2 regions of the Aerococcus viridans genome follow, and region 1 is predicted to be linked to the other one. Evidence: riboswitches for the same ligand, from Rfam matches in the RefSeq annotation. Region 1 holds a riboswitch; the other holds the start of a gene.
What was found. Region 1 has a riboswitch for FMN ahead of ribD (bifunctional diaminohydroxyphosphoribosylaminopyrimidine deaminase/5-amino-6-(5-phosphoribosylamino)uracil reductase RibD). Riboswitches for the same ligand answer to the same signal wherever they lie in the genome.
Positions count from the first base shown of each region.

Region 2: linked by a shared signal. The riboswitch ahead of AWM76_RS03855 (ECF transporter S component) and the one ahead of ribD (bifunctional diaminohydroxyphosphoribosylaminopyrimidine deaminase/5-amino-6-(5-phosphoribosylamino)uracil reductase RibD) in region 1 are both predicted to bind FMN.

Region 1 is NZ_CP014164.1:459,200-474,591, reverse strand. It holds gene AWM76_RS02275 (M24 family metallopeptidase) at 1-1,222, opposite strand, end outside; gene ribH (6,7-dimethyl-8-ribityllumazine synthase) at 1,368-1,841, opposite strand; gene tnpA (IS200/IS605 family transposase) at 1,911-2,330, opposite strand; gene AWM76_RS02260 (RNA-guided endonuclease TnpB family protein) at 2,432-3,574, shown strand; gene AWM76_RS02255 (bifunctional 3,4-dihydroxy-2-butanone-4-phosphate synthase/GTP cyclohydrolase II) at 3,657-4,853, opposite strand; gene AWM76_RS02250 (riboflavin synthase) at 4,854-5,456, opposite strand; gene ribD (bifunctional diaminohydroxyphosphoribosylaminopyrimidine deaminase/5-amino-6-(5-phosphoribosylamino)uracil reductase RibD) at 5,457-6,551, opposite strand; FMN riboswitch at 6,673-6,794, opposite strand; gene AWM76_RS02240 (endonuclease III domain-containing protein) at 6,889-7,524, opposite strand; gene AWM76_RS02235 (methylated-DNA--[protein]-cysteine S-methyltransferase) at 7,612-8,139, opposite strand; gene AWM76_RS02230 (tautomerase family protein) at 8,239-8,622, opposite strand; gene AWM76_RS02225 (cupin domain-containing protein) at 8,863-9,297, opposite strand; gene AWM76_RS02215 (DUF4298 domain-containing protein) at 9,720-10,022, shown strand; gene AWM76_RS02210 (Crp/Fnr family transcriptional regulator) at 10,382-11,047, opposite strand; gene nrdI (class Ib ribonucleoside-diphosphate reductase assembly flavoprotein NrdI) at 11,194-11,655, shown strand; gene AWM76_RS02200 (ribonucleotide-diphosphate reductase subunit beta) at 11,697-12,650, shown strand; gene nrdF (class 1b ribonucleoside-diphosphate reductase subunit beta) at 12,758-13,711, shown strand; gene rpsI (30S ribosomal protein S9) at 14,561-14,953, opposite strand; gene rplM (50S ribosomal protein L13) at 14,968-15,392, opposite strand, start outside.
Region 2 is NZ_CP014164.1:785,727-801,118, reverse strand. It holds gene AWM76_RS03865 (RecQ family ATP-dependent DNA helicase) at 1-356, opposite strand, end outside; gene AWM76_RS03860 (helix-turn-helix domain-containing protein) at 340-1,407, opposite strand; gene AWM76_RS03855 (ECF transporter S component) at 1,492-2,112, opposite strand; FMN riboswitch at 2,221-2,338, opposite strand; gene AWM76_RS03850 (pseudouridine synthase) at 2,401-3,123, opposite strand; gene scpB (SMC-Scp complex subunit ScpB) at 3,148-3,777, opposite strand; gene AWM76_RS03840 (segregation/condensation protein A) at 3,774-4,529, opposite strand; gene AWM76_RS03835 (GNAT family N-acetyltransferase) at 4,545-4,958, opposite strand; gene AWM76_RS03830 (ABC transporter permease) at 5,449-6,744, opposite strand; gene AWM76_RS03825 (ABC transporter ATP-binding protein) at 6,734-7,645, opposite strand; gene xerD (site-specific tyrosine recombinase XerD) at 7,903-8,802, opposite strand; gene AWM76_RS03815 (CvfB family protein) at 8,925-9,785, opposite strand; gene AWM76_RS03810 (shikimate kinase) at 10,019-10,543, opposite strand; gene aroA (3-phosphoshikimate 1-carboxyvinyltransferase) at 10,578-11,861, opposite strand; gene aroC (chorismate synthase) at 11,869-13,065, opposite strand; gene pyk (pyruvate kinase) at 13,294-15,060, opposite strand; gene pfkA (6-phosphofructokinase) at 15,091-15,392, opposite strand, start outside.

The sequences.
Region 1 (15,392 bases):
TAATCTTAATCTCTTCGCGTAGTGCTGCGTCCGCAACCGCAATCGTTGATTCAGCTGAAACACCATTATGGTTCGCTTGTGAAGGTATAAAGTCTAGTTGGAAGATGTAGCCACTTTGAATTGTTGCATCAGAGTCTTTATAAAATGGTGAGCTTAGCCATTCTTCGTCAGCTACTAAATGTCCCGGACACAAGTTCCAACCATAGGTAGTTTGCGGATAAAACTCACTGAACGCTTGGTAGAAATCGCCACCTTTTGTACCAATGTTCAAATTGTCTAACCACCATTTATAAGCTTGGAAATAGGGGTAAACGACTTCTTCTAAGTATCCTGGATCACGTTCAGCAAGCTGACTTTCATCTTTCACTGCATAGCCAGAACGACTAGACAAGCCACCTTTATAGGCTACTGTTAATGCAACTTTATCGCCATCATCTAACGTGTTATCAGTTGGATAAATATTAGCGCCCTTAAAGCGATTACCAAAGGCTGCAATAGTCACAACAGAAGGATATTGACCATCACGATTTAAGCGATTACCTGCCTCTAACTCGCTTTGACCAATGGTTAGTTGGTTCATTGCTTCAAGGACAGCATCAGAAGCAAGGGAAGCTCCATATTCATAACGAGCGATTTCCTCTGCATTGTTTGTTACTCGAGCACCCTCTTTTGGATGCATGTATAGTTGGGTTGCATTCACTACCTTGTCAGAACCGAAAACTTCATGTACACCATCCACAATAAATGCTGGTACTGAATGGTGGTTGTGGAAGTTATTCATATCATTAGACAAAAGCTTCCAGTCTACTAATCCAATTCGTTTAGAATCATCTACTTTAATATCTTTTAAATAGTCAGAGAAAGTTTTCGTGAAATCCATAGGTTGATTTGGTAAAGAGAAGAATGGACAAAGAATGCCTTCGCTTTGTGTACGTGCCATACTAGTCTTATTATAGTTCTCATTACCTAAAATCAGTGTCGACGTCCCGTCTTGGTTGATTACCTGGATAGCTTCTTCAAATCGTGGAATAAAGCCAGTTAAATATTCAAAATTACTACCGTGTTCCTTGTCTGCGTAAATCATCAATGATGAGAAGTCATATTTTCGCATTAACTGAAGGACTTTGTCCTTACGTTGAGCGAAGGTAGCGTCACTTAAGATGATAGGTTTTCCAGAATTATCCTTGGTTGGCGCTAATGTTTGTTTAAATTGAATCGTCATATGAAGTCTCCTTAAGCTTTTTACGCAAATCATCAGAAAGATATAGTAATTGAATGCGCTTTATTGTTCCAACATCCATCTTACCATGATTTAAAATTAAAGCTAGTCTTGTGCTGTTAGAGATATTTTCATATGGATTATTGACCTATTGTTGTTTAATCTCCTTGAATAAATTAATCATTTCAATAGCATTCGTTGCATAAGTAAATCCAAGGTTACCTGCTTTAGTACCAGATCGTTCAATAGCTTGTTCGATATTTTCGACTGTTAAAACGCCAAATATAACAGGCAATTTATGGGTTAAACCTACTTGAGTTACCCCGCTTGAAGCTTGGTTAATAACCACATCAAAGTGACTTGTAGCCCCTCTAATCACAGCACCCAGTGTAATGATTGCATCATATTTCCCTGTTTCAGCCATCGTTGCAGCCGTCAGCGGGATTTCATAAGCGCCCGGTACCCAAGCAACATCGATATTTTCTGTCAAAACACCTGAACGTGTAAGGCCATCTTCACAACCACTTAGTAAGCTTTTAGTTAAAAAATCATTGAATCGTGCAATGACAATCCCAATTTTAACATCTTCTCCGTTGTACAATTTTCCTTGAATAATATTCATCCTATTTTCCTCCATATTTTATTTAAAGTCGCCCCTTGAGAAAACCGTGTAATTCATTACATGGATGAATCAAGTTCTAGGGCGACCGTCATTGTATTCCGTTAATTGATTTTCTATATATTCTTTAACAGTTTCTTTAGACATACTGCCTACTGTTGCCATGAAATAACTAGGTGTCCATAAATGGCCACCCCATAACATTGCTTTTGTTTCTGGATATGCTTTGAACCATAGACGTGCAGATTTCCCTTTAAGTGTTTTGACGATACTACTTGCGGCATGTTTAGGCTTGAACGAAATCAACATATGGATATGGTCAGGCATTACTTGGAGCGATTGGATGACAATATCGTGCTCATCACAAATATGCGTCAATATATCTTGCATGGCGTTTTTTTCAATGGTCGTAAATATTTCTTTACGATACTTTGTTACCCAAACCAAATGGAAATTAAAATCATAGACATTTGTCCTTGTTTTCACTATCATATGTAAACACCTCTTTGACTACATTATAGCAATTGTTATCGCTATAAACAAGTATCATAGGTATGGTATAATATATCTATAAATGCAAGGGGGGTGAAAACATGTATCAAGGAATTGAGTGTAAAATCTATCCTAACGAAAAACAGCGTCAGTTAATTCATATGACCTTTGGTCATACCCGATTCATCTGGAACGAAATGTTGGCCATGTTGAATGCGCGGTACGAAAACAATCCCGACCTTCAAATGCTATCTTATAATGCGTTATCCTCTCTTATTCCACAAATGAAGAAGGAATATCCCTGGTTGCGTGAAGTTGATAGCGTAGCTGTTCAATGTAGTGTTAAACGCTTATCCGAAACTTTTGTTCGTTTTTTTAAAGCTTATTCAAGATACCCAAAATTCAAATCAAAGAAGAACACCAGACAGTCGTATTTAAGTACCATACGTGGCAACAACATTCGTTTTAATGATAATCAGCGGTATATCAAATTACCCAAATTAGGTTGGATAAAATGTAAGTCAAGTGTGCTTCATATTGAGAATGAACGCATAAAATCTGTCACCGTTAAATATACACCTAGTGGCGACTACTATATCTCCATTTTGGTCACAAGCGATAATCAAGCAATGCCCAAAACAGGAAATGTAGTCGGTGTCGATTTAGGTGTAAGTGATTTAGCTATTACGTCTGATGGTCAAAAATATCAAAGTCAGCGACTACATTTGTCTTATAAGAAGCAATTACATTATTGGGAAAAGCGAATGGCCCGTAGACGTTTACAAGCCAAAAAGAACGGTGTGAATTTAGTGGATGCGAAAAACTACCAGCAAGCCAAACGCCAAGTGGCCCGTATTCATCAACGTATCAAACATATCCGCAAGGATTACATTCATAAAATCACAACCGATATGGTTAAAAGTTATGACGTTATCGTTCTAGAGGATTTAAAGACGACTAATATGATGAAAAATCATCAATTAGCCCGTTCAATCGCTGGCCAATCCTGGCGGATGTTTAGAACAATCCTAGAGGCAAAGTGCGAAATGTACGATAAGACATTTGTAGCTATTAATCCGTACAAGACATCCCAAAAATGTTCTAATTGCGGATATGATAGCGGTAAAAAAGCGTTAAATATACGTCATTGGACTTGTATGAAGTGTAATATGCATCACGATAGAGATATCAACGCTGCTAAAAATATATTAAATATTGGCCTGGAACAGGCCTTAGTTAAATAGCTTAGACCGCTGTTTTGCTTTGAAATAAGTGGAACAAGTCATGAGTGTTCCTAGAAACACGCCATTTTAATGGCGTTGTAGTTCATAAGTCTAATAAGTGTCCCATTTTTACTTTTTTAGTGATTAAGTAGTTTTCATCATCCGGATTAGCAGTCATTTCAATACTCACACGGTTCGCTACTTGGATACCAGATGCTTCTAATTGTGCGATTTTATCTGGGTTGTTGGTCATAAGGTCAATGGATGTCACACCCAGTTCCTCCAACATTTGTGCAGCCGTATGGTATTCCCTTAAATCATCTGGGAATCCTAGGGCATGGTTTGCTTCTACAGTATCCAGTCCTTCTTCTTGTAACTGGTAAGCTTTTATTTTATTGATTAAGCCAATCCCGCGGCCCTCTTGTCTTAAATATAATAAAACACCTTGGCCAGCTTCGTTGATTTTCCGCAGGGCCTCATGTAATTGCTCTCCGCAGTCACACCGGTTAGATCCTAGCACATCCCCTGTTAAACATTCCGAGTGGAGTCTGGTGAGGACATTCTTTTTGCCGGAAATATCGCCTTTCACTAGGGCTACATGTTCTTGATTATCGATGTCATTAACGAAAGTATGGATGGTAAATTCGCCGAATTTGGTCGGCATCTTGGCTGTCGATTCGTGGTGGGTATGGGTTTCGGTGGCTCTACGGTAGTCTTGCAGGTCTTTAATGGTGATAACTGGCATCTGCCATTTCTCTGCTTGCTCAAGCAATTCGGCTTGACGCATCATCGTACCGTCTTCGCGCATAATTTCTACACAAACACCCACTGGATTCAGTCCAGCTAATTTCATCAAATCAACCGTTGCTTCTGTATGACCATTTCGTTCCAAGACACCATTTTCTTTTGCTACCAATGGGAAAACATGTCCCGGACGGTTAAAGTCGCTGGGTTGGCTATTTGGATTTGCTGCTTCACGCATGGTTAACCCGCGTTCAACTGCGGATACACCTGTGCTTGTCTCTTTATGGTCAATAGATACCGTAAATGCGGTTGTATGTGGGTCTGTATTATCATTCACCATTGGCAATAAATTCAAACGACTAGCTACTTCCTGACTCATTGGCTGACAAATCAACCCTTTAGCGTGAGTGGCCATAAAGTTGATGTTTTCAGTTGTTGCAAACTCAGCTGCACAAATTAAGTCTCCTTCATTTTCTCTATTCTCATCATCCAAAACCATAATGATTTGGCCTGCTTGTAATGCTGCTAATGCGTCTTCGATTGTTGAAAAATCCATCTATACCCGCTCCTTCACTGTAAATTGCTCAATATACTTACCAACAATATCATTTTCTAAATTCACGATAGTGCCTACTTGATAGGTTGAAAAAATTGTTTGTTCACTGGTGTGAGGAATGATTGATACTTTAAATGTATCTCCTTCAACGCCAGCAACTGTTAAACTTGTGCCATCGATAGCAATAGACCCCTTCATGATGATATAGCGCATTAATGGTTTACTTGTTTGAACCGTGTACCAATTAGCGATACCATCCGCCTCAATTGCGGTGATTTTACCAATACCATCAATATGGCCACTTACAATATGACCACCGAATCTTGCATTTGCCTTCATCGCCCGTTCCAGATTCACGCGGCTATTGTTCGCAATTCCTTCTAAAGACGTTTTCGCAATCGTTTCTGGCATCACTTCAACTTGGAAATTCGTATCAGCGTAATTCGTCACGGTAAGACAAATGCCGTTCACACTAATCGAGTCACCTAGATTGACATCGGATACTATTTTTCTTGAGGCAATGGTTAAAAGAAGTCCTGCATGATTGTTGATGGCCTCGATACTTTCAATACGGCCAATATCTTCGATAATTCCTGTAAACATTTAATCCACCCTACTTTCTATCAAAAGGTCTTTACCTAATGACGTGATTGCCTGAACATTACTTGTAAGTGCTTGGTCCATCTGTGGAAAACCAAAACCACTGATAGGACTATACTGGTCAAAACCACCAATTACTTTGGGCCCAATATAAGTGTGAATTTCCTGGATTAAACCAGCTTCAAGTAACGAAGCATTTAGTTTTGATCCACCTTCAACATAAATACTTTGAATACCTTGTTGGCCCAGTTGTGTGATTAAATCAAGTAAATCTACTTTGTTATCCTTTTCCTTCACAACCAATAGCTGACAACCGGCTGCTTGATAGGCTTGGTGATCTTCTGGGTTCTGATTAATTGTCGCAATAATTGTGGGCGTTTCCTTCGCTGTCGCCACTAATTGGCTGTTTAAGGGGAGCTTCAAGCTAGTATCACAAACAATACGGATAGGATTAATCCCCTCAAAATCGTCAATTCGAACAGTTAAGGCTGGGTCATCAGCAAGTACAGTCCCTATGCCAACCATAATGGATTGGTTCCTGTGGCGTTGGTAATGCACATGCTCTCGTGCAATTTTGTCCGTTATCCACTGGGAATCCCCAGTGTAAGCAGCTGTTCGACCATCTAGGGTCATGGCGTATTTCATGGTGACATAGGGGCGTTGATGAGTCATAAAATAATTGAATTTACGGTTAAGGTCTTCACTTTCTTCAGCCAAAAGACCCGTTTCCACTTCTATATGGTGGTTTCTTAATTCCTGGATCCCTTTTCCAGCAACTAATGGATTCGGATCAATTGCAGCAACTACCACTTTTTCAATACCCCCTTCGATAATAGCTTGCGTACAAGGCGGCGTTTTACCAAAATGACAGCAGGGTTCCAGCGTGACGTACATAGTTGCCCCTTTTACATCATGCCCTTGTTCGTTGGCATCCTTTAAGGCTTCTCTTTCCGCATGCAAACCACCATACTGCTGATGATAGCCTCGACCGATGATTTGGCTATTCTTTACGATAACTGCACCAACCATAGGATTAGACCTTGTCCAACCCTGTCCTAATTCGGCTAGGTCAAGTGCTTCTTGCATATAGTCTTTCATTCACTCATCCTTTCTCTAAACAACAAATAATCCAGTCAGAGTGACGAAAAAAAAGCCCTAGAAATAAGATTCCTAGGGCACACAAATAAACTATAGACTTATAGTATTCGTTTATTTTGATTCTACTCTTCTTCCATCCAGACTCTACTGTCGGTCTCGGAATTACACCGAGTCAGCCCCTAATTAAAGGAGGTCGCGGACTTTACCGCCGGTCGGGAATTACACCCTGCCCTGAAGATTTTATTTGAATGTTTATGGTGATATCATACGGTATTAAAAAGAAAATGTAAACCCAAATGTATTTTTTAAATTAAAAATATATACTATAGAGTATTTATCATGGGTGATTGGATAAAAAATTCCCCTTCACCTGGCCATTTTTACCCAAGTATAGTTTGCCAAACTCATCAATTAAGCCATGGAATTCCTGGGCTTCCTCATAAGTGAAGTCATCCGGTAAGTTAATCTCTTGGTAAAGGCTTTGATAGGTTGTGTACGAATTGCCTGTCAACCAACTGAATAACCGCCTAGCGTAGCCATCAGCGATAAACGCTGGTTGATCAAATATAAAAACGCGAAATACGTCAGCTGTTTCATATCCTACCCCGTGTAATTTCAAGATTTCACTTCGCAACTGTTTTCCGTATGCATACTGCATGGCTTGATAATCCCATTTGTGGTGATCAAACCATTGGAAACTGGCTTGAATTGCTCGCGCCTTGTTGCGGTAGAATCCACTTGGTCGAATCAACGTTTCTAATTCTTCCAGTTGGAGTTTTAAAATTTCTTCTGGCAAAAAGTCAGTAGCTGCGTTCAAGTTATTTAGGGACTTTTCAACGTTACGCCAGTTGGTATTTTGAACAAGGATAGCCCCCAGGATTATTTCCACCTTAGAATCAGCAGGCCACCAACCTTGTGGCCCCATTTCTTTCAGTAAAGTATCGTATAATTTTCTAATAGCTAATTTATCCATCATCTCATCCTAAATAATTTTGCCATTATGTGATATTTTTCTTTGCATCTTTATGTAAAAATGAATAGGTGCCTATTCGCGTCACACCTATACTTTGTGGTTGCCTAGCTTGGATTGGTCAAAGCCTTCCAAAGCCAGCAAGGCAATTTTGCGGTCGATACCACCTGCATAACCAGTTACTGCACCGTTAGTGGCTACAACCCGGTGACATGGAATTAGAATCGAGATGGGATTGTGGCCAACAGCACCGCCAGCTGCACGAGCTGAACTCCTTTTCCCAGGAGTGGTTAAAGCAACTTTATCAGCTAATTCCTTATAACTAGTCGTTTGGCCGTAAGGGACATTAATCAGTGCGTTCAGGATTTGCTTACGGTAAGGCGTTACTTCTGGGTCCAAAATGTTTGGGTCAAGAGTTGGGTTCTCACCAGCAAAATAAGCATCTAACCAATTTTTGACTTGCATGATTACTGGTGTTTCAGCTACTGCCATTGTTTGCATGACGTATTGACTACCGAAGTATTTTTGGTCAGCAAACCACACGCCTTTAATGGTTTTATCGTCGCTCACGATAGCAATTTGGCCAAGTGGTGAGGTGTAAGAAGATTTGTAATACATGCTAATCCCTCCTGGGTTAAGATGACAGATACCCTAGCTATCTCAAAAAAAGATGGGGATAGCTAGGGTATGGCTTTTATGTACTTGTAGTAATGCTATTTATTCTGCGTACTGTGCAATACCATTACCAAAGGACCAGTTCTCTTTATTTACTTCAACTAAGTTGATAAAGACATCTTCTTTGCGAATAGCTAATTGGCTATTTAATTTATCAGCAACTGTCTTGTATAAAGCTTTTTTCACCTCAGTTGTACGCCCTTCATTCATCGTGATTTGAATGATTACGATACCTTCTGTACGGTCAACATCTAGGTAGTTGGTAGAAAATATCAGTTCTTCAGCTTTTAAATCATTCACAATAACGAACTTATCCTCTTCAGGAATGCCAATTGTTTCAAGCATAGATTCGTAAACTAACTCACCTAGTTGTGATTTAAATTCTGCAGTCTTACCTTCTAAAAGATCGATTCTAACTAATGGCATGTAGCACACTCCTTATCTTTTTGCATAATATTATTATATATGAAAATTTAATTAAATTGCTAGTTTCATCCTACAACAATTTTTAGAAGTACCGTACTATACATTGATTTAAATATGGAAAAGAATATTTTATATAGGTACTTGTTGGTTTCTAGCATAAAAAAACCGATAACGCTTTTAAGGTCATCGGTTTTCTTGATTTAACTATTGTTTGTACTTTTTTTGCATTTCATGTTTGTTTTATTCATTTGGATCGCTTTCAGCATCTTCTTGAGTGCCATGAACAGTACCAGGTACGTGGTCAGGGCTAGCATAAATGGTGTACAGTTTTAACGGTACACTCCCCCGATTGGTGATATTATGCCATAAACCTAGTGGCACAAAGACTGCTTCATCTTCTCCAATTTTTTGTTCAAAGGATAAATCGTCCTCAGCAGGACCCATCTGGCAAAGACCCTCACCTTGCTCGATACGGATAAATTGATCACTTTCATTATGTACTTCTAAACCAATATCACCGCCTACAGGAATTTCCATAACAGTCAACTGCAACTTGTTACCTGTCCAAATCGTCGTACGAAAATTTGTATTCTCTAACGTTTCTTTTTCAACATCTATAATATACGGTTTTTTGTCGTTATCTACATTACCAGTCAGAAATTTATTATCAGTCATCATAATCCCTCCTTACCTATAATTCTACTCCTTATATATTTTAATGCAAATATATTGTGAATCAGTGATCATAAATAATTTTATTGCTTGCTGTATATTTTTAGTTTATGCTTTTTTTTAGTTATGCATTCATATTTAGAAAGGCGTTTTATCATGAAATCATTTATTAATTTTTGGCAACAAACATTTAATTTTAAACAGAAAATAAGTTGGCGCCAAGCATCATCTAGGATTTTAAAGAATCTTATTTTTATTATTATACTCTACTTTATTGCTTTAATTGCACCTCCTTCTTGGGAGGAACCTATTGCTTATTTTGTCCAAGTTTATACGATCATATCAATCATCCCAACAATTACCACTACCATTAGTGCAATAAAATAATCATCAAATGCATATCATTTAAGAAAGTTGGGGGTAACATGAAGGATACTGATAATTTTTATGAGATGGAAGAAAATTTTTTGAAGATTTCTAAAGAAATTGAGGCCATGTCTGATTCCCTAGAAAATTTTGAAAAATACCTACCAAATATCAAACTATTTCTTCACTACTATGGCAGTGAGACTTGGTTTAAACATTTAAAGATGAAAGAACAAGGCTTATTTGAAGATGCTCGTACAACAGCTGTACTAGGAGAAGACTACAGCTATGACCTTGTTATAGATATTATGGATTTAGCCAATAAACTAAAAAGTGTTGGTGATGAATTAACAGAAAAATAGTCTTACTTCATAGCTAGTGAATTGAAGTAGGTTCAATATTTTATCTGTAGATTATTGTTGAGATGGTAAGTCTCTAATATAGAACAAAGATTGACATCTAATAGAAATAATAATCAAAATATTCAAAACATAGTCAAATCTGTAAGTATGAGAAGCGTTAAAGAGCTAATAATAGCTCTTTTTTTGTATTCAACTTTTTGAAAATACTTCCTTAATAAACTTGTTTAATACGCCATTATTTGCTTTCAATTAGAAATCATAGACATATTCTTCATCAAAATATTTATCTACACCTTTATACAGGACTCCCCTTTATTCCGTTAAATGCTAGTTACTAATTTTTATACGTCTATAATTCTTTATATGTAATCGAATGTAAGCCAAAATTCTTCTAATAGTGTAATCTGCTTTCCTTTTCTAGTAATCAATTTTCTTTCTTGAAAATCTCTTAATTTACGAGAAATAGTTTCAGGACTGGTAGCTAGATAGTTTGCCAACTCTCTCATAGAGATAGGTAAAGTAAAAAGCTCCCCCATTTTTGCTGCTATAGATAGTTGGCTAAGATATAAGGCTAACCGTTCCTCTATACGATCAAACGCTAGAAGCTGCAACTGTTTTTCCACAGCTACTGTTTTGCAAGCATTTAATTGTAACAATCGATAACTGAGCTGTGGATAGCGTGCCATCACTTTATTAAAGTCGGATTTATAGAGAGTGCAAGTTCTGGTTTCTTCAACAGCTTCACCATATAGGCAGTCATTGGGTAGACCAAAGAGATAGTTCTCACCGTCGTAATCTCCTTCTTTTACGATACGAATTAATTGCTCCTTCCCAGTTCTACTAATTCGATATATTTTCATAGCCCCTAAAGGTATAATCAACAGTTGTTCTTCACTACTTGGTGAAAAAATAATTTCTCCTTTTTTAAACGTCTGATGGTGAAGCAAACACTTTATCTCATTTTTTTCATCTAATGAAAGAGGGGCGAAGAGTGGAACGGTGCATAAACAACCTGAATTTTTCATGTAATTTTCTCTCCTCTAAAATCAAAAAAAATGACTATCGTCAATTTTCTATAACGATATGTCATGTACAATACACACTATATATAGTGTTTCTAATTAAAACAAGCACTATATATGTGGTTATTTATTAAAAAGAGGTGTGATACATGCAAATAATTAAAGTCTATTATATTAGTTTAAGTGGAAATACCACGAGTTTTCTCGCAGATTTAGATACGTATTGTCAAAAACAATATCAAAAAAAGGTAGATTATGTGAATGTAAAAGATTTGGTCAAATTAGGAAAACCACTCACTTTTGACATCAATGAATCCTATTTTGTATTTCTGCCTACTTATCTTGAAGGTGGAAATGGTATTGAAACAGGAGATATCGAAATTTTGACAACACCATTGCGCCAAGTGATTACTTACAATAAAAACCGAGACTATTGTTTAGGAATTATTGGTAGCGGCAACAGAAACTTCAATAAACAATTTTGCCTAACAGCCTATCAATACGCCGATGATTTTGGTTTTACCGTATTGGATGAATTTGAACTAAAAGGTACGACAGAAGATATAGAGAGAATTGCCGAAAAACTGCATAACCAGGGACATAAAAAATGACACCATATCATCCCCTTTCAAACAATATTTTAGGAGGTACTATGTTAAATAATTATTTACACTATAAAGCAATTAACTGGAATGTCATTGAGGATGAATTAGACAACGTTGTATGGGAAAGAGCAACCTCACTTTTTTGGTTGGATACACGTGTCCCCATCGAAAATGATCGATCAAAATGGGCAAATTTACAATTACAAGAACAAGAGCAGCTCAATCGCTTGTTGATTCTTTTGACTAATATCGCTACCTATCAATCCAATGAATTAGGAGAAATTATTCGAGATAGTGCACGTTCCCAACAAGAGATTGCAATCATAAATAATTTTCAATTTACTGAAATGGTTCATACAAAGGCCTATAACCGCATTTTAAGCATATTTAATCAGGATATAGGTTCTCAAAAAGCATTTGATTGGGTCGATACTAATCCTCAGGTAAGGGATTATATAGAAAAAATACATATGACCTACCAAAGCGCAGATCCTTTGAAAAAAAGATTCATGGCCATATGTGTTGAAGGCATTTTAAATTACACGTACCTTTCTTATCTTTTTGAATTATGGCTAGACCGAAACTTTTTGAACCTCGGCAGTATGCTCAAAATGATTGTTCGAAATGAATCTTTACATTGTTATTATCTAAATTATAAAGTGAATCTATTGTTAAAGGAAGCAAGTTCAAAACAAGTAGCCCAGTTTAAAAGTTGGGGTATGGAGATTGTTGATGATTTTGTAGTACTAGCTGATCAATTAATCGATACCTTTTATACAATAGGAAGTAGTAAAACAGTCGCATTCAACCTAGTAATGCAAGAGGCAAACCACATTCTCGCCGGTATTGGTCTGAATGAGATTTATGCTTTTAATCAAGAAAATATAGCCGCGATCAATACGCAATTAGACGAACTACGCGCTCATAATCTGAATAATTACAATAACAAAAATACCACAAATACAGAAGAAGTAATGAACGAATCGGATTACGTTTTTTAAATAATATGGCTAAGAGTAAAAGTAATTGAGAGAAAAGATATGTTCACCAGATAATATTAAATAAGCAGGTTTGGTGACAATAACTACTAATCGTGAAAGGAAACATTATGATACATAAAACAATGAATTGGCAACTTATCGAGGATGAGTTAGATGAATTTGTCTGGGATAAAGCCACTGCCCAATTTTGGTTGGACACTAGAGTTCCTGTTTCTAATGACTTATTAGAATGGAAAAAATTATCAACTATGGAGAAAGAAATTGTCAAAAAAGCAGTGGGAGGCCTCGCACTTTTAGACACGCTGCAATCAGAAGAAGGCCTATATGCGTTAAAGAAACATGCAAGAACGCAGAAAGAGCGAGCTGTTCTAAGCAATTTTATGTTTATGGAGTCGATCCACGCTAAAACCTATGGGACCATTTTAATATCCTTAAATACATTCAAAGATATTGAAGAAATTTACGATTGGATGAACAACGATCCAATGATGCAATTTAAAGCAGAGAAAATCAATAATATATATCAAAATGGTACACCTATACAAGTAAAGGTAGCGAGTGTTTTCTTAGAAGGTATCTTATATTACAGTAATTTCTTTATCCCACTGTGGTATCGTGGTCAAAATAAACTTGCCAATTTGGCTGAACTTATTAAATTAGTCATCCGAGATGAATCGGTTCATGGTACATATCTTGGTTATAAATTTAGGCAAGATTTTGAAGAGCTGACACAAGATGAGCAAGAAGCGTTCACTCAATGGATGTATAGTTTCTTAGAAGAATTGCTTGAGAAAGAATTCGCATTTACAGAAGAATTATATACTGAAATCGGATTAGCAGAAGATATCAAGACATTTGTTAAATATAATGCTAATAAATCTCTACAAAATATGGGCTTTGGGATCTACTTTGAGAATGCCCTCGCGAAGGACGTCAATCCGATTGTGATGAACGGTATTTCAATTGAAACATCTAATCATGATTTCTTTTCTCAAGTAGGTGCAGGTTATCTTATGGGGAATGCTGAAGAAATGTCAGACGAAGATTACATATTTGAATAACCAATCAAATATATACCATTCCCCCTTCAAACTTAGAAGCAAGCTACTAAGTATCTGGAAAAACGAAAAATTACTATTGGAAAAGTGAGCATAAAAAGTCCCTCTTGTAGGAAGGTACTTGGTGAATATATCAAGTACCTTTTTTTATTCGATTTCATCTTTAAAATGGAATTTGATAGAATAAAAAGATGTTTCCCACATAATAATATACCTCCTAAAGTAGATTTATTTTATTAAGTGTCTACTTTAGGGGGCATATTACTCTTTTTTGAAATTTTTATTTTTTCTTATTTTTAAAATTCGAAATAACTGGCCCTGTTAGGGTAACAGCTAAAACTAAAAAAGTTAAATTTTTAAATATCAAGAAAAATACAATGGTATCAACGGAACTAATATCAAGAATAGCCTTTTATCTTTATCAATGAACTTTTTTAAAAGCTGTATAGCACGCCCAAAATTAATAACAATAACTAAACCACCAAATATATACAACGAATTAACAATCCATGATTGATATCTAATTAAATCGAATAAACCCACTACTAACGCAGCTATAATAATTAACAAGAGAAATACTATTAAAAAAATATTGATTTTTCTATTCACATGAATCACCTTACCAAGGATATTGTAAGTCTTCATTTATATCTTTATGATATAACCTATAAGGTGTACTTTATAGTTCATAAACCTGTTTATAATACGTAAAATTGAACACTAAAAAAAGACATTCCCCACATAAGTGAGAAATGTCTTTTTGATTTATATATGGGTTGGTACTCGATTTCCTTAGAAATCTCCGTCCCGTACTGTATCCGTAAGCGAATAAATTCGCAACGGCTCCAGCAATTAACGTTTTGAGAATTGAGGTGCTTTACGCGCTTTTTTAAGACCTGGTTTCTTACGTTCTTTCATACGTGGGTCACGTGTTAAAAGACCAGCATCTTTAAGTGGTTTACGGAAGTCAGGATCTACTTCTAGTAATGCACGAGAGATACCGTGACGAGCTGCACCTGATTGACCAGCATATCCACCACCGTTAACGTTGATGAAGATGTCATATTGGCCTTCAGTTTGTGTAACTGCTAAAGGTTGTTTAACGATTACGAATAATGATTCGTATGGTAGGTATTCTGCCATTTCTTTACCGTTAAAAACGATTTTACCTGTACCAGGTACTAAGCGTACACGGGCTGTTGAGTTTTTACGACGGCCTGTTGCGATGTATTGAGCTTGTGCCATTTGCTTTTCCCTCCTTAGATTAATTCGTTAATGTCTAATTGTTTAGGTTGTTGCGCTGCATGTGGGTGTTCCGCACCAGCGTATACGTGTAGGTGTGTAAATTGAGCACGACCTAAACGGTTTTTTGGTAACATACCTTTAACTGAAGTTTCGATTAAACGTGCTGGTTTTTCATCACGTAATGTACCTGCAGTTGTTTCATAGATACCACCTGGGTAACCTGAGTGACGGTAGTATTTTTTGTCTGTTGCTTTTTTACCAGTTAATTTCACTTTTTCAGCGTTGATGATGATAACTTGATCACCTGTGTCAACGTTTGGTGTGAATGTTGGTTTATTTTTACCACGTAACATGCTTGCCACAACTGTTGATAGACGTCCCAATGGAACATCTGTAGCGTCTAGGACAACCCAGTTACGTTCAACTTCATTTGCTTTCG
Region 2 (15,392 bases), 330 kb from region 1:
TCTTTCAGGAGCATTTCTGGTGATAGAAATAGGAATTGATAGTCAGATAGGTGACTTAAAATATAAGCTTGTTCCCCGCGGTCATAGGTAGAATTTAAGGCAATGCCCCGTCCTAATCCCATCCGTTGTAATTGACTGACTTGGTCTTGCATCAGGGAAATCAAAGGGGAAATGATCAACGTTACACCAGATTCATTATATTGGTTGATTTGGTATATTAAAGATTTACCTCCACCAGTTGGTAAAATGGCCACCACGTTTTCCTGTCGGTCTAAAGCCTCTAAACTCGCCAATTGCCCGGGTTTGAATGTCTGGTAACCTGTCACTTCTTCCAGGCGTTTATGCCAATCTGTCATCATGGGCTCCTTTCTGGTAGACGATATGCCAATACCGATATAACCAATAATCTTTCTCGCCGAATCTCGCTTTAAAGGACTCGTAATTCTCATCTGGCTCTTGGCTTACAAGGGGGGAAATGTCTTTCAAATTAAGTTCTTCAACCACAATTGGTTGAATTATCCAGGGAAAACTCAAGGTAATTTCTATGATGTGTTCTGTTATGGTAGATAATTTTAACCGTCTTTTATCAGCAATTTTTTGAAGTGACCAACCTTGGTTGATTAAATTTAAAGTATCTTGCGTGGTTTGATTCCAAATTGGGAATTGGTTAAAAACCCCTTGGGCAAAAACTTGCAGCCATTGAGTTTCTGCCCCTAAAGTATGACCACTTACCCAATTTTGATAGATTTGATCCATCAAGGCCTGTTGGGTAATGACAACTGCCCGCTTCGAAATCTGATGGTTTTCTGCTACTTGTTCAAGGGTTTGTGCCGGTAATTTGGCGCCTTCAAACTGTTCTAGGAAAATGAGAGCTGCCTGGTCTGGGAAGGCAGATAGTTCCTTAGCGAGTTGCTGGTGAAGGCTTTTGGTTATAGCCTGTAAGCCAACTTGGGGCGCGTCTGCACTTTTGGCCATTGAAATAAAATCTTTGATCAGCTGTTGAACTTCCAAATCCTGGACGATTGGGCTATAATGTGGGTTTTCGGCCTGAATATTGGATAGAACTTGCAGCAATAATTTGAAGGCTAAGTGGTGCTTGTGGTGGTGACTTGGGATAATCAGACCGTTTCGTTTTTGAAGGATCTCATCAACTAACAAATGCATATAATTGTTTTGATCGTTTTGGCGTAAGACAGCGTCCACCGAGATATATTTAGCTACATTTTGGGTATAGGACATCCATGCGTCTTTTTTAAGTTTTGGATAAAGACCGAAATAGGCAGTTAAATTGTTTGAAAATGCAAAAAAAAGTGTTGTGGCTGTTCGCTTGCCAATCAACACTTGATATACGGAATTCGGGGGTAGGGCTTGGGCTTTAAAAGCAATCGCCATTAATAAAGTATCCAATCCTATCCCTCCAACGTTCCTACTATTTTTTACCGACATGATTCTCTGGGTCTATCATACCAGAAAATTGACCATGCTTCACTTTTAATGGTGTGAATATTCGCGCGTACCGAATCGATTGACTAGGGTTGGTAGGGTTTGAACTAGGACGAAATGTGCTAGAAGGGAAACCAATACCCCTTTGAACAAGTTGAATGGGATGATACCCGCAAGGATATATGTTTGCATATTACCTACATCAAAGTTCATGACTTGCATGTAGAATGGTGTGATCACGAAGTAATTTAAGATAGTCATTACTAATGTTAAAGAAAGGGTTGCAGCTAGGTAAGCAGCAATCGTTTTGCCGAAATTCATTTCTTTCGTTGATTTATTGCCTGTGTAAACTGTCGCCATTTGATCTTTCAATAAGTAGTAAATTGGCAAGATGTAAGCGATAGTCGCGATAAAGGCTGTTGCGTCACCGATTGGAATCCCCATTTCACCACCTGTATACATATAATGTAAACCGTTGGCGATTAGGCTGGCAACAACTGCTTTTTTAGGTCCTGAAATGAATGCGACGAGTAAGATTGGTACAAGTGAAAAGTCTACCTTCAAGTAAGGTAAGGCCGGGATGATTGGAAAACCAATAAACATCAATATGAATGATAGTGCCCCGACAATTGCGACCAATACGATTTCTTTAGTGTGATTTTTTCCCATGTGAATTTCTCTCCTTTTCTACTTCATGGGGTTGGCACTCAAAAGTGGAAATAAAAAAACTCTTTCCACCTTCAAGGTAAAAAGAGTATAGGCAAACAGACATAGTCCGCCCATCTTCTTCCGTCCTGACTTTACAGTCGGTTCTAGAATTTCACTAGATCAGTCCCAAATGGGAGTCGCGGACTTTACCGCCGATCGGGAATTTCACCCTGCCCTGAAGATTGCTTCAAATTTATTTGATTACAATACCTATTATAGCAAGTATCTTACTTTTTTCAAGTAGGATGCTTACTTTTTCTTGGCATTTGCTAACAATTCTTCGATTTCGTGTTTTAATAGGGTTCTGCTATCACCAGGTTTCAACCCTTTAAGGTCTAAAAATCCGTAACGTTCACGTTTCAACTTAGTAACTGGATGTCCAACTGCTTCTAACATTTTTCGGACTTGGCGGTTACGCCCTTCATGGATAACCAACTCGATAATAGTAGTCTTTTTGTCCTTATCAACAGAAAGAATTTTCGCTTGCGCTGGAGCAGTTTTCACGCCGTCAATTTCAACGCCTCGTTCTAATTGCTTACGTTCTTCTCCGGTTATCACACCCTCAACTTTAGCCACATAGACTTTGTTGATCTCATAGCGTGGGTGCATCAAGGTATTGGCGAATTCACCGTCGTTGGTCAATAACAAAAGTCCTGAGGTATTGTAGTCTAACCGTCCTACTGGATAAATCCGTTGTTCGATTCCTGGGAAAAAGTCAGTGACCACTTTCCGGTCTTTGTCATCTTTCACTGCAGAAATTACACCAATTGGTTTGTAAAATACGTAGTAAACTGGCTCTTCTTTGTAAATTGGTACTTGGTCTACTTCAATACGGTCATTGTTAGATACCTTATAGCCCAACTCTCTCACAACCTCACCGTTTACTTTCACCCGTCCTGCGGCAATCAATTTTTCAGACTCACGTCTCGAGGCAACACCTGCGTGTGCCATCACTTTTTGTAATCTTTCCATCTTTAAATAACTCCTATTGGTGACCTATTCAGTCGTTTCTTGTGTTTTTGTTTGGTTAAAGTCTGTCTGGTTAAAATCTTTTTGCTCAGGTTCACCGTTATCATCAATTTTAAAAAGGGTTTCTTCATCTACCGAGCCATCTAAGACTAGATTGTGAATGTCCGGCAAGTCTTCTAAGGACTCCAAGCCAAAATATTGGTAGAAGTAAGACGTTACCCCATAAATAATCGGCCGACCTGGTGAATCCTGACGGCCCGTTTCCATAATTAAATCTCGCTCTAGTAATTTATGGATCATATTAGATGACTGAACACCTCGAATATCATCGATCGTCATTCGTGTGACCGGCTGTTGGTAGGCAATAATCGCCAATGTTTCCAATGCCGCTTGAGACAATTTCGTCGCAAAAGGAGAAACCGCGTAATTTTTCACTACTTCACCATATGCTGCCTTAGTCACTAATTGAACACGTTCGTTAATAACGGTAATTCTTAATCCAGATTGGGGGTCATGTTGGAGACGATTTCGCAAAACCATCACGTAGTATAAAGCCCACTCCTGGCCTATATCTAATAAATTAGCAAGTTCATCGACGGCAATCCCATCTTCACCTGCTACGAAAAGTAAACTTTCTATTGCAGCGACTGCATTCATTCACTTTCCTCCCGTCTAATCAATTGAATATCTGCTCTTAAGTCTTCCTGGTATAAGTATAACTCATTTGACTTCACTAATTCCAAAATTGCTAAAAACATACTCACAATTTGACTACGCGATTGAATTTTTCCAAGAAAAACGGCTTCTTGAAACATCAATACATCCCGGTCCGCCTCAACGAAGGCTTGTCGAATATCCGCCATTGCAGTTCCTACTGAGTAAGTCTCACCTGCAATCGTGGTTTGGATAGGTTGTAGATTTTTCAAGCGGAAGGCCATCTTTTGAATGGCTCTATACAAGTCATCAGGCGTTAATTGGCGACCCGTCATAGGGATTTTCTTTTGATACGCCGATAAGTCTGATGGTTGCTTGGTATATTCCAACGACCGTTCAGCCTGTTTATCCGCTAAGATATGGGAAACTTCCTGGTATTGCTGGAAAGCAAGTAATTGTTCCACTAATGAGTCACGTGGATCATCTTCTTCCTCAACCGCTTCTTTAGGCGTTTTTGGTAGCATCATTTGGGTTTTGATTTCCAATAAAGTAGCCGCCATCACCAAATATTCTGAAGCAATATCCAGAGATAAGGCTTCATAGGTATGAATATAGGCTAAATATTGGTCGGTAACCAAATTTATGGGAATATCAAAAATATCTACCTTTAAATCTTTAATTAAGTGTAATAGTAAATCAAGCGGCCCCTCAAAGGCCGCTAGATCCAATGTTAATTCACTTGTATGTTCGTTCATCCTGACACTTTTCTCCTAGACTTGGGGTGTGTTTTCTTGTTTATTATCCAATTCCTTGTCCAACTCTTCTTGACGACGTTTTGTCCATTTTGACAAAATAGTTGAAAGAGAAATTACCCCAGTAAGGGTGTACACTGGAAATTCTTTCTTTAATGCCGTTAATAAATCATAAGTAAGTCCTTCTTCTCTAAATGAAGGATTGATCGATAAATAACGCACGACTAAAGTATCTGTATCATCATGTTGGTCGAAGCCTACTAAACCGATGATATTATCAGAATCAGCTTCTTTCCATAAATAGATTTTACGTTCTTGCTGATTAATTTTATCCATTTCTTCTGTAAGTTCAGAAAATTCTTTAAACTCAGGGATGTAGGATAATAGGCCCATTACGATTTTCTCGTATCTTCTTGTATAAGGCACTAACATCTTTGCCCTCCTTTTACTTTTGCATAATAACAAAGTATGTGTAAGAGTACATTAGCATACATCAGCAATCAAGGCAATTTTTATTAAAAATTTTTAAAGTTGCGAGAGAGACCGTTTAGCTCAATAACACTGGAAAATTAATGCCGTATCATACGCAGTGTGATGCAAACTAATTTGAAGTGGACTTGAGCTGGTCGAACGAACCCAACTACGAAAAGCACGCTTTACATACTTGTTATTGCATGTTTTTGCTAGCTGATAATATAATGTACCTTTTGGATAAACTGTAAAATATATGTATGTTTAACAAATTTCCTGATTATAAATCGTCAACCTACGGTGATGTATACTTGTTCTTTCAAAAAAACGCACAGTTTCAGTTTAATAAATGGCCGATGACAAGTGGTGGTCCGTCACGATGGTTAATCTTTCCCATATCGATTTCGATAAAAATAGCCAGGTCTAAACAGATCTGACTAGATAGTTGTCGCTATACCTTTTTCTCACTTTGTCTTAAAGTATAAGATTGTTTCAGTGTGCCGAATAAGCCTTTGTCTGAGTATGTCAGGACATTTGACTTGTAGAAGTTGGCGGATAACCATAGGCAAAGGATTGAGAATAGTAGTGAAATAATGACCGACAAGATTAATTCTTGGGTCGATACGGTTTCAGCAGCTATTCTGAATGGCATGACAAATGGTGTGAAGAATGGGATTTGTGAGGCTACTCGAACTAAGATATTGTTTGAGAAACCTAGTCCAAACATCCCGATGTAAAAACCAATAATACTCAATAGAATGATCGGTGTGATCATTTTATTTACATCTTGTACATTTGAAACAAGTGATCCAAGGAAGGCACCCAATACTGAATAAGTGATGATCCCCAAGAAGGCTAATAAGCTGGACCAAGCAATGATAGATGCTGAGTTAGATACTAGGCCTGGAATTGTTTCGTCCCCTAATAGGGCTTGTAATTCTGCTGGCATTGGCGTGTTCATGATCAGGATAAAGATGACGCCTAGTAAGATTGCATAGAAGGCAACTTGTGTCAGTAATACAAGGAAAATCCCCAACATTTTACCCATAAAATGAGTGGTTGATGAAATGGAAGATAGAACGATTTCCATGATGCGTGATCCTTTTTCCACGGCAATTTCTTGGGAAATGATGGAGATGTAATTCATGACAAACATGAATACGATAAAGGATACAAGGTAGGCGACACCTGTTCGTACAATGGATTGAATATTCTGGTCACTTTCGCTGGTACCGGATTCTAAATCAATGGTCTGGCTTTGGATGGCCACGTTTGAATCGATTAAATGGCTGGATTCTTCTTCTGTCAGGCCTAATGCTTGCGACCGGTTGGATAATTGAATATTGTCTAATACAGTCTGGAAGCCAGTAGTTGAGATGTTCTTCCCGGTATTACTTTTGTAGAAGTCAGCTTGAATAGCTTCCGGATCACTTTCGTCAATGATTAGGTAGCCGTCAATTTCCTCGTTAACTAGCGCCTCATTTGCCTGGTCGACATCTTGGTCAAAAATCAATTGGTTCTGGCCATTGTCTTCCATTTCAATTGCGCTGGCTGTTTGGTCACTGGCACCAATGATGGAAACCGTACCGATTGAATCAGAAGCAGTTGCCATACTGATAACGCCGGAAATGATAGCCACCACAGCGACCATCAAGATGGGGCTTAGTAATAGCATAATAAATGACCATGACATGACATTTTTCTTGTAGACTTCTTCGATAATAATACCTAAACGACTATTTCTCATGACGTCCACCTGCTTCCATTTTAAAAATTTCATCTAAAGTTGGCGGTTGTTGGCTAAAGGATTGAATGTATTCGCCATTTGAGATGGTCTTAAATAATTCAGGCCCTATATTTTCATCTGCTAGGACTAACTTATATTCCCCTGTTGTCAATTGACTAACCGATTCTACCCCTTCTAATGTGGCTAGGGCTTCTTGATCCCAGCCCTCAGCTTGGATGAACAGTCTTGTTTTTCCGTAGGCATTACGCACATCATTAATTTGCCCGTACAGTTTCTGTTCTCCGTTATGAATCATAACAACTGAATCACAAACATCTTGTACGTTGGCCATATTATGACTTGAAAAAATGATACATGCGCCTTGATCGCGCAGTCGTAGGATACCTTCCATCAAAAAGCCAGCATTTACTGGGTCTAATCCTGAAAATGGCTCATCTAAAATGACCAATTTTGGTTCATGGATTAAGGTAGCAATCAATTGGACCTTTTGTTGGTTCCCTTTGGATAAGGTTTTAATCTTATCTTTACGGTCGCCTTTAACATTGAAGTTTTCTAGCCATTCATCAATTTTGGCATTGATTTCTTTCTTTTTCATGCCACGCAAGCGGGCAAAATACATGATTTGTTTTTCAATGGTCATGGTCTCATAAAGTCCACGTTCCTCGGGTAAGTACCCCACCGTGTCATACACTTTCTTCATGTGTAAGGGGTGACCGTCCCATTTAACTTGGCCCCCATTTTCTGGTGTTAGAAAATTTAGAATCATTCGAAAAATTGTGGTTTTGCCAGATCCATTCTGGCCAACAATTCCAAGTATGGTGCCCGGTTGAATTTCAAATGATACATCATCTACTGCGACAACTCTGCCGAAGGTTTTTCGTAGATGTTCTACTTGTAACATACACTTTCGCCTCCTTTTGCTTTCTTATGTTTTCTTTGTTTCTTTCCCTTGGTCATCCGAAATGACTCGTTGGAGACAGAAGATCCAGGTAATTCAACGAATTTTATTATACCCTTATATACATTATAAATTACATGAAACAATTTAGGGTTTCAAACCAGGGAATAAATAACCCTTTTCTGAAAACATGCAAAAAAAGGCAGGATAATCCTGCCTTTTTAATTAAGTATGTGGTTATGCAAACATTCCTTGTATTTTTATGCCCGCGGATGATTTTGATTATAAATATCCTTCATATGTTGGGCATGAATATGAGTGTATATTTGCGTTGTTGAAATATCAGAGTGGCCAAGGAGTTCTTGGACAACTCTTAAATCCGCCCCATTTTCAAGTAAATGGGTAGCAAAGGAATGGCGCAGGGTATGGGGACTGATGTCTTTAGTGATATGAGCCATCATCACCATCTTCTTCAAGTTCTTCCAAACACCCTGTCTAGACAAAGGTTTACCCCGGTTATTCACGAATAAATAGCCCTGGGTCTCGTCTTCATCTTTTACTAGTTTTGGGCGCCCTTCTGTTAGATACTTGTTAATCCAGTCTTCTGCCATCTCACCGATTGGGACTAGTCTTTCTTTACCCCCTTTACCAATGGTTTGGATAAAGCCCATATCTAAATGGATATCTTCTAGTTTAATATGGATGATTTCAGATACCCGCATGCCGGTTGAATACAGGGTTTCTAGCAAGGTTCTATCCCGCAACCCTAGTGGCTTAGTGATATCTGGCGTCGCTAAAATCCGATCAACTTCGTCTAAGGTTAAAACAGCTGGTAAATGTTGGGTTTTCTTGGGTAAAGAAATCTTCTCCATTGGATTGTCTTCGATGACCCCATCCAATTTTAGGTAGCGGAAGAAATGACGCAAGGTTGACACGTAATGTGACCGGGTTGACGTGGCCAAATGGTCTTCGTCCATCCACTTTAAATGGTCTAACACTGTATCCTGACTAATGACTTGGACCTTTTCAATGCCTTGTCGATTTAAATAGGTCATCATTCGGTTTAATTCCTGCTTGTAGGAGATGATGGAATTTTCTGCCAACCCTTCTTCTACACGCATGGTATTTAAAAAATCTTCAATCACTTCAGTTAGCTTCATGCTTACCCTTTCTTCAATTAACAAAAACATATATAGTCAAAGGTTTATCTACTTGATGGGTGATGTAATTTCTCAAGGAAATGAAATGCATCAAACTACGCTGATAAACCTTTAATGACTCATTATTTAAGACGGATGCCGCCTTCAACTTGTTCAACTTGACCGTTCTTCAATAAGTTTCCTAAGGCACGCTTGAATTGTGCTTTAGAGATACCAAAGTATTCACGGATATCATCTGGATTCGATTTATCGTGGTATGGCAAGAAATGATTCGGTTGGCGTTGTAACAAGGCCAAAATCATTTGTGCATCCTCAGAAATTACCGTGTGGGCTAATGGCTTCAAGGACATATTTAAGTTCCCATTTTGTCCGATACCGATGACACGCCCTTGTACTTCTTGTCCTAGATGTGGTTCTTCCAAGCGTTCACTTTCATGGATAAAGGCTAGGAAATAGTCATCTGTAATTACATAAGTCCCCACTAATTTTGCGTGATAGACGGTTCCTTTCACTTCTTGGTTGGTCCAAGATTTTGATTGGGGTGATAGTTTGTTGGTAATTTGTTGGAAAACTTGGTCTTCAGCTAATTTACCCCAAATCCGTTCTTTTTTATCCACTTCTAAACGGATAAATAAGCGGTCGCCTTTTTTCGGCCATAAGTGTTTTTCACTTGGTAGGTCATCTAAAGAAACCACAATTTCCTTGTCCGCTAAACCAATGTCTACAAAGACCCCCAAGTCTTTACGAACTGCAGTAACAGTCGACCAACCATAACGTCCTTGACGAACGTCAGGCAATTGGGTGGTCATCATTTTAGTGTGTTTCATATTTTCATAAATGAAACCTTGGACTGCATCACCTAATTGGTAATCCCCTTCACTCTTATCAAGCTGGTAAGTAATACCTTCTTTTTGTACTGAATAAAATTTGTCATTTTGATCGGTTACCAACGCTGTAGTAACGGTACCTAATTGTGCGCTCATATATTTTTCTCCTTAAAACGGTGCTTTTGCTTGTTAACCTCATTGTATCATATTTATTAATTACTTGGCCGCAGCTTCATTCTTCAAACATCTGATTATACTCGATTCTCAACTAAAGGTAAACGTCGATTACACAAATAATGTATAAGTTGTCACTGTTACGCCTTTTTTTGCATGAAAAAAGGAGGCCCACACTTAAGCTGACGCCTCCTTTTTACACAAGTACATTTTAATTATTCCGTTTCACACATTTTCCTAATTACTTCTGCGGTTTCATGTGCATCGGTTTGACGAACATCCAGTAGGTAATTCGACGCTTCCTCGTATAAAGGAATTCGGCGTTCATACTTGGCAGCCATTTGACTTTTACTATTGGCATTGACTAAAGGGCGGTCATTGTTACCGGGACCACCACGATTAATCCGTTGCCACGAGGTTTCAAAGGTATCTTGTAAGTAGAAAACCTTTTCATGTTGGGCTAGCAGTTGGCGGCACTCCGCCGTTTCCACAATACCACCACCGGTTGAAATCACTAAAGCGGCATTTTCTTCAGCCTCTAGTAATTCAGTCAAGATTTGAAACTCCAACAATCTAAAACCCGATTCTCCAATTTGTTCAAATATTTCTGCAATCGTCTGACCTCGACAGGTCTCAATATACAAGTCCATATCCACAAATGGGACACCTAACTTGTTGGCCAAAATGCACCCGACTGTTGTCTTTCCGACACCCATAAATCCTGTTAATATGATTGGCATCCTTTGATCAACCTTCCATTTTCAATTGGGTGACTTACTTGCTTAAAGCGGCTAAGTCATCGAAGAAGCTTGGGAAAGAAATGTTGACTGCTTCAGGGCGAGCCAAGTTGACAGTTCCTTCTTTTACCAATAAAGCAGCAACTTGTAGCATCATACCAATACGGTGATCACCGTAACTATCCACATCCGCTGCGTGCAATGGTGTTGGACCAGTAATAATCATGCCATCTTTAGTTTCTTCGATGTTGGCACCCATTTTATTTAATTCTTTGGCTGTGACCTGAATACGGTCAGTTTCTTTTACTTTTAATTCTTCAGCGTTGCGAATCACTGTCCGACCTTCCGCTTGGGTAGCCGCTAAAGCGATAATTGGAATTTCATCAATTAATGCTGGAATAATGTCGCCACCAAATTCTGTTGCTTTTAAGTCGCTGGCAGAAACAGTTAAGTCACCGCTCAAGCCTCCTTCATGCAAGCTTGTTTCGATGTTGGCACCCATATTGTGCAAGACTTCAATAATCCCAGCTCGGGTTGGATTTAAACCAACATTTGGCATGTGGAGTTTAGACCCTTTAACTAATAGTGCAGCAACAATGAAGAAGGCTGCTGAAGAAATATCTGCTGGGACTGTAATATCCGTAGCTGTTAAGCTTTGACCACCTTCTAGATAGATGTCTTTATCGTCTACTTTTAGTTCAACGCCAAAGTTTTTTAACATGTTTTCAGTGTGGTCACGTGACCGCTCTTTTTCATGGATAATTGTTGTACCTTTAGCAGATAAACCTGCCAGTAAGATAGCTGATTTTACTTGGGCAGATGCCACTGGCATATCATATTCAATGGCATTTAAGTGGTCAACTGGTTGGATATACAAAGGCGCAAACTCGCTACCTTCTGAACCAGATATCGATGCCCCCATTTGACGTAATGGTAGCATAACACGGTTCATTGGTCGCTTTGATAGAGATTCGTCACCAGTCATTTTAATTTTAAATGGGAATCCTGAAAAAAGTCCTGCCAGTAAACGCATGGTCGTACCGGAGTTTCCAGCATCTAAGGCATGATTTGGTGCTGTTAAGCCTTCAATACCCTTACCGTGAACGATGACAGACCCATCTGCTTCTTCATCAATTTGAACACCAAAATCACGGAAGATATTCATAGTTGAAATACAGTCTTCCGCATGTAGAAAGCCTTCAATTTTTGTGGTGCCTTTAGCAATAGAAGCGAACATGATCGCCCGGTGAGAAATTGATTTATCACCAGGAATCGTTATTGTCCCTTCTAATGGATTGGCATCAATCATTAATTCTTTCATGGATGTCTTACTCTCCTTCATTTTGCCAAATGTCAGGGTTTTTAGCGTATTCACGGTAGTTGTTTACTGCTTTAACTAATTCATTGTAGTCATCATGTGGGAATTTTTCTAAAATTGCTTGGGCTAATTCAGTAGCGATTACTGTCTCACCAATAATGGCTGCACGTGGTACCGCCGTAATGTCAGAACGTTCAATCGACGCTTTGTAAGGTTCTTTGGTGTAAATATCCACTGATTGTAATGGATGGTATTGTGTTGGAATTGGTTTTTTGTATCCACGGACAATAATTGGCATACCAGTTGTCATACCACCTTCAAAACCACCCATATGATTGGTTAAACGGTAGAAACCTTGTGTATCGTCGTAGGCAATTTCATCCATTAATTCGTTACCAAAACGGCTAGCCACTTCAACACCATCACCGACTTCAGCCGCTTTAAAGGCGTTAATCGATACCATAGCACCTACTAATTTAGCGTCTAATTTCTTGTCCCAGTGTGTGTACGATCCTAAACCAGCAGGAACATTTTTTGCGATTACTTCGATAACCCCACCTAAAGTGGTGCCATCTTTTTTTGCTTGGTCAATTTTCGCTTTGATTTCTTCTTCAATTGAATGGTCAATCATTTTTAATTCTGATTCATCCGTTGTTTGACGGATTTCCTCATAAGAAAGACTTGTTGCATTAACCTTACCTTCAACGCCACCCAAAGCTTTAACGTAAGCGATGATTTCAATATCTAAGCCATCTAAGATTTGTTGGGCAATAGAACCAACAGCTACACGCATTGTTGTTTCACGAGCAGATGAACGCTCTAAAACATTACGTAAGTCTTTAAAACCGTATTTGATCCCACCAACTAAGTCAGCATGCCCCGGGCGTGGATGATGTACAGTACGACGTTTTTTAATACCCTCTTCTACATCTTCTGCACTCATGATTTCAGTCCATTTTTTAAAGTCTCTATTTTCAACAATCAACGTAATTGGTGAACCTAAAGTTAATCCATGGCGAACACCTGAAGTAATGCGCACTTGATCTTTTTCAATTTTCATACGATTACCTGCACCATAACCCATTTGACGGCGAGCAAGATTCTCGTTGATTTTATCTATATCGATTGGTAAGTTTGCTGGAACGCCTTCAATGATCGCAGTTTCTAATGGACCATGTGATTCGCCAGCTGTAATGAAACGTAGCATGTACTGTTTCCTCCTAATTTTTCAATTTCTCTTATTCATTTTAGCCTTTATTTCCAATAGGGGCAATTATATTTGTACAAAAATTAGAAAATAATGAAGATTCAGTCGAAACATTTAATATAATGTATCATTTTTGCAAAAAGAAAAGTGCTGACCAAGCTAAGAAAGCTCAGTCAACACTTTTTAAATGTCCGAATAATAGATTTTAGTGACTCAGGTTAAGCAAGATTAGATAGTTGTAGTTGCGCCGTTATAAACGATACCACGACGAGCATCAACTGTTACTAATTGGCCATTTTCAATTGAAGAAGTTGCGTTTTCTGCACCTACAACAACTGGAATACCATTTTCTACACCTAATACCGCTGCATGGCTTGTTAATCCACCTTTTTCAACAACTACTGCTGCAGCATTTTTAATTGCTTCATTGTAGTCGTTGTCAGTTGATTTCACAACTAATACAGAGTTAGGTTTTACGTTAGCTACTGCATCTGCGGCGTTGTCTACAACTACTGCATGACCAACAACAGATTTTTCTCCGATACCTGAACCTGATACTAATTTTTCACCAATAACTTGGATTTTCATCAAGTTAGTAGTACCTTTTTCACCAACTGGTACACCAGCAGAGATAATAATTGTATCACCATCCTGAGCGTAGCCAGATTCTTTCGCTACAGTACCTGCTAATGACATCATTTCGTCAGTTGAAGCTGGTTTTTCAACAACAAATGGTTCTACACCCCATGCTAAAACTAATTTACGTGCTTGGCTTTCAGAGAAAGTTAAAGCGATGATTTTAGCGCTTGGACGGTATTTAGAAATCATTTTCGCTGTGTGACCAGATTCAGTCGCTGCAACAATTGTTGAAACGCGTAAGCTACGAGCAGTGTAAGCAACAGATTGGCTGATTGCTTCTGCCATGTCACCTTCTGTACTTGGTTTTAATGAACCAATGTCAGTTTTCGCTTCTTTACGTCCTTCACTTACTAATGCAATACGGTTCATTGTTTGAACTGCTTCTACTGGATAGTCACCGGCAGCAGTTTCACCTGAAAGCATGATTGCGTCAGTACCATCAAAGATTGCGTTCGCAACGTCAGATGCTTCTGCACGAGTTGGACGTGGGTTAGATTGCATTGAATCTAACATTTGTGTAGCTGTAATAACTGGTTTACCAGCTAAGTTACATTTACGGATCATGTCTTTTTGTACAACTGGTACTTGTTCAGCTGGGATTTCTACCCCTAAGTCACCACGAGCAACCATTAAACCGTCAGATACAGATAAGATATCGTCTAAGTTATCTACACCTTCTTGGTTTTCGATTTTAGGGATGATTTGAACTGATTCGTTACCAGTTTCTTCTAAGATTTCACGGATTTCTAGGACATCACTTGGTTTACGTACAAATGACGCTGCGATATAGTCAATATCATTTTCTAGACCGAAACGGATATCATTTGCATCTTTTTCAGTAATACCTGGCAATTGAACAGAAACGCCCGGTACGTTAACACCTTTTTTATCTTTGATGACACCAGTGTTTTGTACTTCAGTAACGATTTCGTTATTTGCAGTGTCAATATCAGTTACTAATAAGTCTACTAAACCATCATCAATTAAGATATGAGAACCTTTTTCTACATCATTAATCAATTCAGTGTATGTAATTGAGAATTTTGTTTCGTCACCCTCAACTTCTGTCATTGATACGCGAACTTCAGAACCTTTAACCAATGTTACAGGTTTGTGGTCTTTCATGTTGTTTGTCCGAATTTCAGGACCTTTAGTGTCTAATAAGATTGCAACGCGGCGACCAGTTTTTTCTGAAGCCTCGCGGATGTTGTTGATACGTGCTAAATGCTCGTCGTGGTCTCCATGAGAGAAGTTCAAACGAGCAACGTTCATACCTGATTCAATCAGTTGAACTAAAGTGTCTACAGACTCCGATGCGGGTCCAATGGTACATACAATCTTGGTATTTTTTTCCATAATGATTAATGCATCCTTTCTTAGAAAAAATTAAAATGAAATTTCTGAGTTGATATTGTATAGGTCTACTTGAGACGTATGAGAGTGCCCTTTTGTTTTCAATGCTTCATTAATATCAGTAGAGATAATCTTTTCACCACTAATACCTACACAAATACCGCTGGCACCTTTATGTAACAATTCCACAGCATTGAAGCCAAACAGCGCTGCCAATACACGGTCACGAGCTGTTGGTGCTCCACCACGTTGAACGTGACCTAATACGGTAACACGTGCATGATAGTCATCATATTCGTAAAGTTTATCAGCAAATTCATGCCCCTCCATTACAC